DNA from 2 places in the Cellulomonas sp. zg-ZUI22 genome. Region 1 is predicted to be linked to the other one. Evidence: predicted binding sites of a transcription regulator. Region 1 holds the regulator's gene; the other holds the start of a gene.
The links. The regulator LexA, encoded in region 1, represses DNA repair genes until DNA is damaged. The targets are predictions, from matches to a motif close to TCGAACANNTGTTCGA.

Region 1 (5,625 bases):
ACGCGTCCCGGCCCTCGGGACGGCTTTGGTCCACGCCGCGGGACGGGAGCACCATGAGGCGTGCCCACCGCCCTGCTCCTCGAGAACCTCCACCCGCACGCCCGGACCATCCTCGAGTCCGCCGGCTTCGACGTCGTGACGCGCACCGGCGCGCTCGACGAGGCCGAGCTCGTCGAGGCCCTCGCCGGCGTCCAGGTGCTGGGGATCCGGTCCAAGACCGACGTGCCTGCCGAGGTGCTGGCGGCCGCCCCCGACCTCGAGGTCGTGGGCGCCTTCTGCATCGGCACCAACCAGATCGACCTGCACGCCGCCGCCGGCCACGGGATCGCCGTCTTCAACGCACCGTTCTCCAACACGCGGTCCGTCGTGGAGATCGCGATCGCCGACATCATCTCCCTGACGCGCCGCCTGACGGTGTTCGACAAGGACATGCACGCGGGCGTCTGGAACAAGTCGGCCACCGGCGCGCACGAGGTGCGCGGCCGCACGCTCGGCATCATCGGCTACGGCAACATCGGCACCCAGCTGTCCGTGCTCGCCGAGAACCTCGGCATGTCGGTCGTGTTCTACGACACCGCCGAGAAGCTCGCGCTCGGCAACGCCCGCCGGATGGACACCCTCGACGAGCTGCTCGAGGAGGCGGACGTCGTCACGCTGCACGTCGACGGGCGCGCCGGGAACGCCGGGATGTTCGGTGCCAAGCAGATCGCGCGCATGCGCCCGGGCTCGATCTTCCTCAACCTGTCCCGCGGCTTCGTCGTCGACTACGCCGCCTTGCGCGACGCCGTGCTGTCCGGCCACGTGGCGGGCGCCGCGGTCGACGTCTTCCCGACCGAGCCCAAGCGCAAGGGCGACCCGTTCGAGTCGGAGCTGCGCGGACTGCCCAACGTGATCCTCACGCCGCACACCGGCGGGTCGACCGAGGAGGCACAGGCCGCCATCGGCCAGTTCGTCGCCAACAAGGTGCGTGACTACCTGGCGACCGGCTCGACCAACCTGTCGGTCAACCTCCCGAACCTCGCGCTCGACCAGCGCCCGGACGCGCACCGCATCGCCTACCTGCACCGCAACGTGCCCGGCGTCCTGGCGACGATCAACGCCACCCTCGCCGAGCACGGCGTCAACATCGAGGGTCAGCTGCTCGCGACCCGCGGCGAGCTCGGCTACGTCGTCACCGACGTCGCGTCGCCCGTCCCGCAGGAGGTGGCCGACGTGCTGCGCGGCCGACCGGAGTCGCTGCGGCTGCGCCTGCTCGACTGACCGGGCCGGACGCCCTGTCGTGCCTGCCGGCCCGATGGTGATGTCGGGGCCGACGACGACGAAGGGGGCCGCGCAGCCGTGTGCTGCGCGACCCCCTGCGGCTCGCTGCCGGTCCCTGACCGGTCAGGCCGAGCCGGACTTGCGCTGGAACCGTCGCTGGACCGGCCCCGCCGTCTCCGCGCCGTGGACCGCGCCGGTGTTGCGGCTGCCGTCCGCGCTGCGGTGCCCCTGGGCCTTCTTGTGCTCGAGCGCGGCCCGGAACTTCTCCTTGGCCTCGTCGCTGACTGCCGACGGCTGATCGTCCTGGGTCATGTGCTTGTCCTCCGCTCGCCGGCGTGGTCACACCGGCGGTCCCAGCGTGGTCGACCGCGGCCGTCCACGCCAGCCCATTCCTGCGGGGCACGCCGGACGGCGAGGGTCAGACCCCGCTCGACGCCGTCCCGGCGGGTGCGTCGTCCTCGCCCGCGCGGGACGCGCGGTGCTCGGCACGCAGTCCCGAGATCGCGGTCTCGAAGTCCTCCAGGGAGTCGAACGCCTGGTAGACGCTGGCGAACCGGAGGTAGGCGACCTCGTCGAGCTCGCGCAGCGGCCCGAGGATCGCCAGACCGATCTCGTAGGCGTCGATCTCGGCCGAGCCGGACGTGCGCAGGCTCTCCTCGACCTTCTGCGCCAGGAGCGCGAGGTCGTCCTCGCTCACCGGTCGCCCCTGACACGCCTTGCGCACACCGTTGGCGATCTTCTCGCGGCTGAAGGGCTCGGTGGCCCCGGACCGCTTCACGACGGACAGGCTCGCGGTCTCGACGGTGGTGAACCGACGGTGGCAGCTCGGGCACTGACGGCGGCGCCGGATCGACGACCCGTCGTCGGAGGTGCGGGAGTCGACCACACGGGAGTCGGGATGCCGGCAGAACGGACAGTGCACAGCGGACCTCTCGGCGTGGCGCAGATGACGTCCGCCTCGACAGCGCCGCGCGGACGCACGCGACGCTAAGCGGTACGGCCTGCCGCCGCAACATCCCTGCCACCGTCGGGGCGCGGTGGGCGCCGTCGCGGCCCACAGCGTGGCGGACCCGCCCGCAGTGCCGCGCCGCGGGCCTTCCGCCCGTCGCCGTGCGCTCAGCGCGCCGGCACGACCACCGTCTGCCCGGCCTGCACCCCGCCGGAGGGCAGCTCGTTGAGCGCCATCAGCTCGAGCACGACGTCCCGCACGTCCTCGCCCGGGGAGGCGGCCTCCGCCGCGATGCCCCACAGGGTGTCCCCGGGTGCGACGACGACGCGCCGCACCTCAGGAGCGGCCGCAGGGCCGTCGGCCCAGGCGCCCGCGGCGCCGCCGACGCCGAGCGCCACCAGCGCGGCCACCGTCCAGACGACGAGCCGGCCGCGACGCGTGAGGTGGAGCGTCGACGAGGGCCCCGTCGGCCGCGCAGCACGCGTGCTCGCGTCCCGCACCACGGGTGCCGGACGCACCGCACGGACACCCGCGGCCGGTCGCACCGTCCGTTCCGTCGTCATCGCGCTCATCCTGCGTTCCTCTCGTCGTCGATCCCGGTCCTCGACCTCGACCCGACCCGGCATCTGTCCGCTCGATCGAACACGTGTTCGTCGAACGCTTGTACGATGTCTACCAGACCGGACCGACACGCGTCGAGACACGATCGAACAGATGTTTGATCCGACCACCCCCCGCCCCTAGGGTGAGCACTGCGACGAGTGCACCACCGACCTCCGACATCGCCGTGGCGACGTCGGCGGCGGCGACCGTCGCCGGAGCTCGTCCCCGAGGGCGAGGCCCGGCGCGGGTGGCGGCGCCCGGCGCACGCGGGTCCCGCCCCGGGCCCCGCGTCGACCGACGCAGGAGGCGCAGTGGACGTGCAGCACGGCTCGACGACGCAGGCCCGCGGGCGGGCCGCCGCCGCGGCCGCGTCCGCCACCGACGCCGACGAGGTCCCCGGCGACGGGCTGACCACGCGCCAGCGCCTCGTCCTGGAGACCGTGCGCGCCTCGGTCGAGCAGCGCGGGTACCCGCCGAGCATGCGGGAGATCGGCGAGGCCGTCGGGCTCACCAGCCCGTCCAGCGTCAAGCACCAGCTCACGGCGCTCGAGCGCAAGGGCTACCTGCGGCGCGACCCGCACCGGCCCCGCGCCATCGAGGTCGTGCAGCCGGACGACGCGCGCAGCGTCGCACGGTGGGGCGCCGGGTCGGACGGCCCCGCGCCGGACACCGACCTGCCCGAGCGCGACAGCGCCCCCGCCCCGTCGTACGTGCCCGTCGTGGGCCGGATCGCCGCAGGCGGGCCGATCGTCGCCGAGCAGGTCGTCGAGGACGTCTTCCCCCTGCCGCGCCAGCTGGTCGGGGAGGGTGAGCTCTTCCTGCTCAAGGTGGCCGGCGACTCGATGATCGACGCCGCCATCTGCGACGGCGACTGGGTGGTGGTGCGACGTCAGCCGGTGGCCGAGAACGGCGAGATCGTGGCCGCGATGATCGACGGGGAGGCGACGGTGAAGACCCTCAAGCGCGCCGACGGCCACGTCTGGCTGCTGCCCCACAACCCGGCCTACGCACCGATCGACGGCGACGAGGCGACCGTGCTCGGACGCGTCGTCAGCGTCCTGCGGAGCCTGTAGCGCCGGCCCGCCGGCGTCGCCGTGCGACGGGTCACCCGCGGCGCGAGGCTGTGGCCGTGCGCCGGACGGCCCGGCGCACGGCCAGCCCGCAGGGAGACACCATGCCCGCACGTCGCGACCCCGGCCCCAGCGTGAAGGACCCCGAGTTGTACGAGGACCTGCGGGACCGGGGCAACAGCAAGGAGAAGTCCGCGCGCATCGCCAACGCCGCGGCGGCGCGCGGGCGCTCGGCGGTCGGCCGCGCGGGCGGTCGGGCGGGCGACTACGACGACTGGACGGTCGCGGACCTGCGGCGGCGCGCCGCCGAGATCGGCATCACGGGCCGCTCCGCCATGCGCAAGGCCGAGCTGGTCACCGCCCTGCGCTCGCACTGACGCGCCCGCGGGCCGAGGTCGGCAGGCCGCCGCCCGTCCCGGCGCGCTTCCGGCCCGCTGGGCGGCGGCGGCCGCCGTGCGAGGTCAGAAGCCGAAGCGGCGTGCGACCGACCGGACTGCCTCCGCGGAGCGACGCATCCCCATGATCTCGTCGGAGGACATCGGCACCTCGAGCCTCTCCAGCACGCCCGCCGCACCGACGATCGAGGGCACGCTGAGGCAGACGTCGGACATGCCGAGGTACTGGTCCAGCAACGAGGACACCGGCAGGATCCGGCGCTCGTCCTTGAGCACCGCCTCGATGATCCGGGAGCCCGCGAGGGCGATCGCGTAGTTGGTCGCGCCCTTGCCCTCGATGATGCGGTAGGCGGACTCGACGACCTCCCGTGCGATGGAGTCGCGCACCTCGCGCGTCAGGGGGCCGTTGCCGCCCGTGCCCTCCCAGTCGAGGATCGGCACGGCGCCGATGGTCGACGAGCTCCACAGCGGGATCTCGGTGTCGCCGTGCTCGCCCGCGACGTACGCGTGCACGTTCTGCACCGCCACGCCGGTGTGCCGCGCGATGAGGTACCGCAGCCGCGAGGAGTCGAGCACCGTGCCGGACCCGAAGACCTGCCCGGGCGGCAGCCCGGAGATCTTCATCGCCGCGTACGTCACGACGTCCACCGGGTTGGTCACCATCACGTAGACGGCGTTCGGTGCGACCTCGACGATGCCGGGCAGCACGTTCTTGACCAGGGAGATCGTCGCCTCGGCCAGGTCGATACGGGTCTGGCCGGGCTTCTGCTTGGCGCCTGCGGTGAACATGACGATGTCGCAGTCCGCCATCACGGCCACGTCGTCCGACCCGATCACCTCGGCCATCGACGTGAACTGGATGCCGTGCGACAGGTCGAGGACCTCCGCGTCGACCTTCGCGCGGTTGACGTCGAGCAGCGCCACGGTCCGCGCCGCACCGCGCATCAGGGCGGCGTAGGCCATGGTCGAGCCCACCGCGCCCGCGCCGACGATGCCCAGCTTCGACGTGCGGCGCGGCACGGACGGCGTCGTGCTCAGGGCGTACTCGTCGCCCTCGATGGCGTCGACCATGGTGTTTCCCCTCGTCACGGGCGTCGAGCCGAGCCCGGGACGCACACGCCCGGTCCGCACGCCCCAGGCACGAGGCTAGTCGGAACCGGCCAGCCGGCGCAGCGCGGCGAGCACGACCTCGCGGTCGGTGGTCCGCCAGAACGGCGGCATGGACCGCTGCAGGAACTCGCCGTAGCGCGCCGTCGCCAGCCGCGGGTCGAGCACCGCGACCACCCCGCGGTCCTCCCCCGAGCGCACCAGGCGCCCCGCGCCCTGGGCCAGCAGCAGCGCGGCGTGG
Region 2 (5,625 bases), on a different contig from region 1:
CGCGGGACCGTGGCCCAGCGCACACCCGGGCCGTGGCTCCGCAGCGCGTCGGGGAGGAGCTCGTGGAGCTCGTCGGGTGCCCCCAGGGCCCACAGGATCGACCCGCCCGGCCGTTCCCGGGCCAGGACCGCCGCCGCGGCGCCCTGCGCGAGCACCGCGGCGTCGGCCCAGTCGTGCCGCTGGTCCAGCACGTCCCGCCGGCTGCGCAGCGCGGCGGGCAGCCGCGCCAGGAGCCGGTGGCTCACACCTGGGCGGCGGGGGCCGGGCCGGCGGGCGGCTGGGCGGCCTTGGGACGCGTGTCGACGCCGGTCTCGCGGCGCTGCTCGGGCGAGATGGGCGCCGGTGCCCCGGTCAGCGGGTCGTACCCGCCGCCGGACTTCGGGAACGCGATGACCTCACGGATCGACTCGGAGCGCGTGAGCAGGGCGACGATCCGGTCCCAGCCGAACGCGATGCCGCCGTGCGGCGGCGCACCGAACGCGAAGGCGTCGAGCAGGAAGCCGAACTTCTCCTGGGCCTCCTCCTGCCCGATGCCCATGACCTCGAAGACGCGCTGCTGCACGTCGCGCCGGTGGATACGGATCGAGCCGCCGCCGATCTCGTTGCCGTTGCACACGATGTCGTAGGCGTACGCGAGGGCCGCACCCGGGTCCTCCTCGAAGCGGTCGATCCACTCCGGGGTGGGCGACGTGAACGCGTGGTGCACGGCCGTCCAGGCGCCCTTGCCGACGGCGACGTCGTCGTCCTCGCCGGTGGGCTTGAACAGCGGTGCGTCGACGACCCACACGAACGACCAGGCGTCCTCGTCGATCAGCCCGCCGCGGCGGCCGATCTCCAGACGGGCGGCGCCCAGCAGCGCACGCGCCTCGCTCTGCTTGCCGGCGGCGAAGAACACCGCGTCACCCGGGTTGGCCCCGACCGCGGCCGCCAGCCCGGCGCGCTCCTGGTCGGTGATGTTCTTGGCGACCGGTCCGCCGAGCTCGCCGTCCTCGCCCACCGTGACGTAGGCCAGGCCCTTGGCACCGCGCTGCTTGGCCCACTCCTGCCACGCGTCGAACCCGCGGCGGGGGGTGCTCGCACCACCCGGCTGCACGACTGCCCCGACGTACGGCGCCTGGAAGACCCGGAACGGGGTCTCGGCGAAGTACGCGGTGAGGTCGGTCAGCTCGAGGCCGAAGCGCAGGTCGGGCTTGTCCGTGCCGTACCGGCGCATCGCCTCCGCGTAGGTCATCCGCGGGATCGGCGTCGGGATGGTGTACCCGATCAGCTCCCACAGCGAGGTCAGCACGGCCTCGGCGAGCTCGATGACGTCGTCCTGGTCGACGAAGCTGGCCTCGACGTCGAGCTGGGTGAACTCCGGCTGGCGGTCCGCGCGGAAGTCCTCGTCCCGGTAGCAGCGGGCGATCTGGTAGTACCGCTCCAGGCCGCCGACCATGAGCAGCTGCTTGAACAGCTGCGGGGACTGCGGCAGCGCGTACCAGCTGCCCGGGGCCAGGCGCGCCGGGACGACGAAGTCGCGCGCGCCCTCGGGCGTGGACCGCGTCAGCGTCGGGGTCTCGACCTCGACGAACCCGCGCTCGTCGAGCACCGCGCGCGCGGCACGGTTGACCTGGGCGCGCAGCCGGATGGCGTGGGCCGGGGCGGGCCGGCGCAGGTCGAGGTAGCGGTGGCGCAGGCGCGCCTCCTCCCCCACCGGCTCGTCGACGGACGCCGAGACCTGGAACGGCAGCGGTGCGGACTCGTTGAGGACGACGACCTCGTGCGCGACGACCTCGACCTCGCCGGTCGCGAGGTTGGGGTTCTCGTTGCCCTGCGGACGGCGCCCGACCTCACCGGTGACCTGGAGCACGTACTCCGCACGCAGCCCGTGGGCGACGGCCTCGTCGCGGATGACGACCTGGGCGATGCCCGAGGCGTCGCGCAGGTCGACGAACGCGACCCCGCCGTGATCGCGCCGGCGGTCCACCCAGCCCGTGAGGGTGACGGTGGTGCCGATGTGCTCGGCCCGCAGCGAGCCGGCGGTGTGGGTGCGCAGCACGGAAGGTCCTTCAGGTCGGGGATCCGCGCCCGGACGGACGCACCCCCGATCATAGGTGCGCCGACGGTGCCCGGCCCACGCGGACGCCCTACCGCGGGACGCCCCGCGCGCACCCGCCCCGACGGGCCGGACCCTCAGAAGAGACTGGGCTGCAGCTCGGCGGCGGCCGGCGGCGCGGGCTCCCGGTCGCTGCCCCAGCGCACGCCGTCGCCGACGTCCTGCGGTGCGCGGTCCAGCCCGTGCCGTGCGAGCAGCGGGCGGACCCGCGCGCCCAACCAGGCGCCGTACTCGGCGTGGGCGTACGACCCGCCCCGGTACACCCGGTCGTAGCCGGCCACCAGGTCGGGCCGCTCCCGCCGCAGCCACGCGAGGAACCACTCCCGGGCGCCCGGCCGCAGGTGCAGCGGCAGCACGGTGGCCCGCTGGGCCCCGGCCTCGGCGACGGCGGCGAGCAGCCGGTCCAGGTGGTCCGTGGAGTCCGTCAGCCAGGGCAGCACCGGCGCCACCATGACGTGCACGGGCAGCCCGGCCTCCCGCGCCGCGCGGACCAGCGCCAGACGCGCCCGCGCCGTCGGCGTGCCGGGCTCCAGGCTCTGCTGCAGGTCGTCGTCCAGGACGGCGATGGAGACGGCCGTCGACACCGGCACGTCGCGCGAGGCCTCGGCCAGCAGCGGCAGGTCCCGGCGCAGCAGGGTGCCCTTGGTGAGGACGGACAGCGGCGTGCCCGAGCCCGCGAGCGCCTCGATGATCCCGGGCATCAGCGCGTACCGGCCCTCCGCCCGCTGGTACGGGTCGGTGTTGGTGCCGAGCGCGACGTGCTCGCGTCGCCACGACGGCCGACCGACCTCGGCGCGCAGCACCTCGGCGACGTTGGTCTTGACGACGATCTGGGTGTCGAAGTCCGCCCCCGCGTCGAGGTCGAGGTAGCGGTGGGTGCCCCGGGCGAAGCAGTAGGCGCACGCGTGCAGGCAGCCCCGCATCGGGTTCACGGTCCACCGGAACGGCACCGCCGACGCGTCCGGCACCCGGTTGAGAGCCGTACGGCACAGCACCTCGTGGAAGGTGACGCCGGCGAAGTCCGGCGTGCGCACGCTGCGCACGAGTCCGGGCATGGTGCGCAGGTCGAGCCCGGGCAGCGCGGTGCCGTCCTGCGCACCGATCTTCTGCCCGTCCCATCGCACACGGCCATTCGAACACACGTTCGACCACGTGTCGAGAGGGTCAGCCGCCCGCGCGACAGCCGGTCGTGCGGCAGCCGGTCGTGCGGCAGCCGGTCGTGCGGCAGCCGGTCGTGCGGCAGCCGGTCGTGCGGCAGCCGGTCGTGCGGCAGCCGGCCGTGCGGCAGCCGGCCGTGCGTCAGCCGGCCGCGACGACGCGCGGACGCACGTCGTCCGCCGGCGGCGCCCACGTCGCGGCGTCGGCGGGGACCTGCTCGCCCGAGCGGATGTCCTTCACCTCGTCCTGCGCGGGTGCGCCGTCGTCGGCCGGGTCGCCGACGAACCACACGAAGGGGATGCCGCGGCGGTCGGCGTGCTTGATCTGCTTGCCGAACTTGGCGGCGCTCGGCGCCACCTCGACGGGGATGCCCCGCGCCCGCAGCGCGGCGGCGACCGCGTCGGACCGCGAGCGCAGCTCCTCCGACGTGACCGCGACGAGGACCGCGGTCGGCACCGAGCGCGTCGCGCGCACGAGGCCGGCGGACAGCAGCCGGGACACCAGCCGGGACACGCCGATCGACAGACCGACGCCCGGGTAGGTCTGGTTGCCGTCCGACGCGAGCGTGTCGTACCGGCCACCGGAGCAGATGGACCCCAGGTCCTCGTGCCCGACCAGCACGGTCTCGTAGACCGAGCCGGTGTAGTAGTCCAGGCCGCGGGCGATCCTCAGGTCGGCCACGACCACCCCGGGCGCGCGCTCGGCCGCGGCGGCGACGAGTGCGCCGAGCTCGCCGAGCCCTTCCTCCAGCAGGTCGCTCGACGCCCCGTGCCGGGTCGCGAGCTCGCGCACCCGCTCGACGACGGAGGCGTCGTCGCCGCTGATCGCGGCGAGCTCCAGGCAGGCGTCGGCCTGCGCGGGCGTGGCGCCGGCCTCGTCGACGAGCAGCGCCGCGACCGCCTCCGGGCCCACCTTGTCGAGCTTGTCGATGCCGCGGAGCACGGCCTCGACGTCGTCGAGACCCAGGCCGCGGTAGAAGCCCTCGGCGACCTTGCGGTTGTTCACGAGGATCCGCACCGGCGGCACGCCCAGGTCGCGCAGCGCACCGAGGGCGTCCGCCATGACCAGCGGGAGCTCGACCTCGTAGTGGTAGGGCAGCGCACCGGCGCCGACGACGTCGATGTCGGCCTGCACGAACTCGCGGAACCGCCCGTCCTGGGGCCGCTCGCCACGCCACACCTTCTGGATCTGGTAGCGGCGGAACGGGAAGGCCAGGTGCCCGGCGTTCTCCAGCACGTACCGCGCGAACGGCACGGTGAGGTCGAAGTGCAGGCCCAGCTGGCCCGCGCGCTCGGGCGCCGCGTCCGGGTCCTCCTGCAGGCGCCGCAGCACGTAGACCTCCTTGGAGGTCTCTCCCTTGCGCAGCAGCTGGTCGAGCGGCTCGACGGCCCGCGTCTCGATCCCCGCGAAGCCGTGCAGCTCGAACGTGCGGCGCAGGACGTCGAGGACGTGCTGCTCGACGATGCGCCCGTCGGGCAGCCACTCGGGGAATCCGGACAGGGGTGTGGGTCGCGCCATGGGCACGATGATCCCAGAACGCGACGCCCGGTCCCGCACCCTTCCGGGACGTGGGCCGCGCCGTCCCGGCGGCTCAGCCCCGACGCGGCAGGTACGGGTTGGTCGCCAGCTCGGTCGCCACGTCGGTGGCGGGGCCGTGGCCCGGCAGCACACGGGACCCGCGTGGCAGGGCCGCCACCACGTCGCGCAGGGTCGCGAGCATCGCGTCGTCGTCGCCGCCCGGCAGGTCGGTGCGACCGATGCCGCCGGCGAACAGCACGTCGCCGGACAGGACGACGGGTTCGACCTCCCCCGCGTCGACGAGGTAGAGCGTGGAGCCCTCGGTGTGCCCGGGGGCGTGCCGGGCGACGACCCGGACCCCGCCGAGGTCGAGGTCGACGTCACCCGTCCGGCCCACGCCCGCGCGACCGAACGGCTGGACCTGCTGCGGCTGCTGCCACGCGGCGGGCTCGACGCCGACGGCGCGCAGCGCCTGGGCGAGGGGGCCACGCGGGTCGTGGCGCGGGTCGAGGACCCCGAGCGTGCCGAACGGGTCCGCCAGCCGGTGCACGTCCCCGGCGTGCAGCAGCACGGGCACGTCGAACGCGGCGGACAACGCCGCCGCGTCCCACGTGTGGTCCGCGTGCCCGTGCGTGAGCAGCACGCCGCGGGGCCGCAGCGCGTGGCGGGCGACGAGCTCGCGCACCTGCTCCGCCGTGCCGGCGCCGGGGTCGACGACGGCGCAGTCGCCGTCCGGGGCGACGAGGACCGAGCACCGCGCCGCGAAGACGGGCGCGACCACCGTGAGGATCTGCATGTCCCGCACGCTAGACGAGCACCCGGACGCGTGCTGCACCGGCGCCGGCGACGGACGT

Region 2: a site for LexA is predicted at 3,228-3,243, ahead of J1G43_RS10490 (Rv2578c family radical SAM protein). Genes of this name have one in related genera too.

Annotation. Positions count from the first base shown of each region.
Region 1 is NZ_JAFMUZ010000003.1:91,227-96,851, forward strand. It holds gene serA (phosphoglycerate dehydrogenase) at 61-1,260, shown strand; gene J1G43_RS11770 (DUF5302 domain-containing protein) at 1,384-1,572, opposite strand; gene nrdR (transcriptional regulator NrdR) at 1,679-2,182, opposite strand; gene J1G43_RS11780 (LysM peptidoglycan-binding domain-containing protein) at 2,377-2,781, opposite strand; gene lexA (transcriptional repressor LexA) at 3,124-3,885, shown strand; gene J1G43_RS11790 (Rho termination factor N-terminal domain-containing protein) at 3,987-4,259, shown strand; gene J1G43_RS11795 (L-lactate dehydrogenase) at 4,344-5,348, opposite strand; gene J1G43_RS11800 (ATP-dependent DNA helicase) at 5,424-5,625, opposite strand, start outside.
Region 2 is NZ_JAFMUZ010000002.1:601,992-607,616, forward strand. It holds gene J1G43_RS19385 (N-acetyltransferase) at 1-245, opposite strand, end outside; gene aspS (aspartate--tRNA ligase) at 242-2,038, opposite strand; gene J1G43_RS10490 (Rv2578c family radical SAM protein) at 2,173-3,219, opposite strand; gene hisS (histidine--tRNA ligase) at 3,395-4,771, opposite strand; gene J1G43_RS10500 (MBL fold metallo-hydrolase) at 4,845-5,567, opposite strand.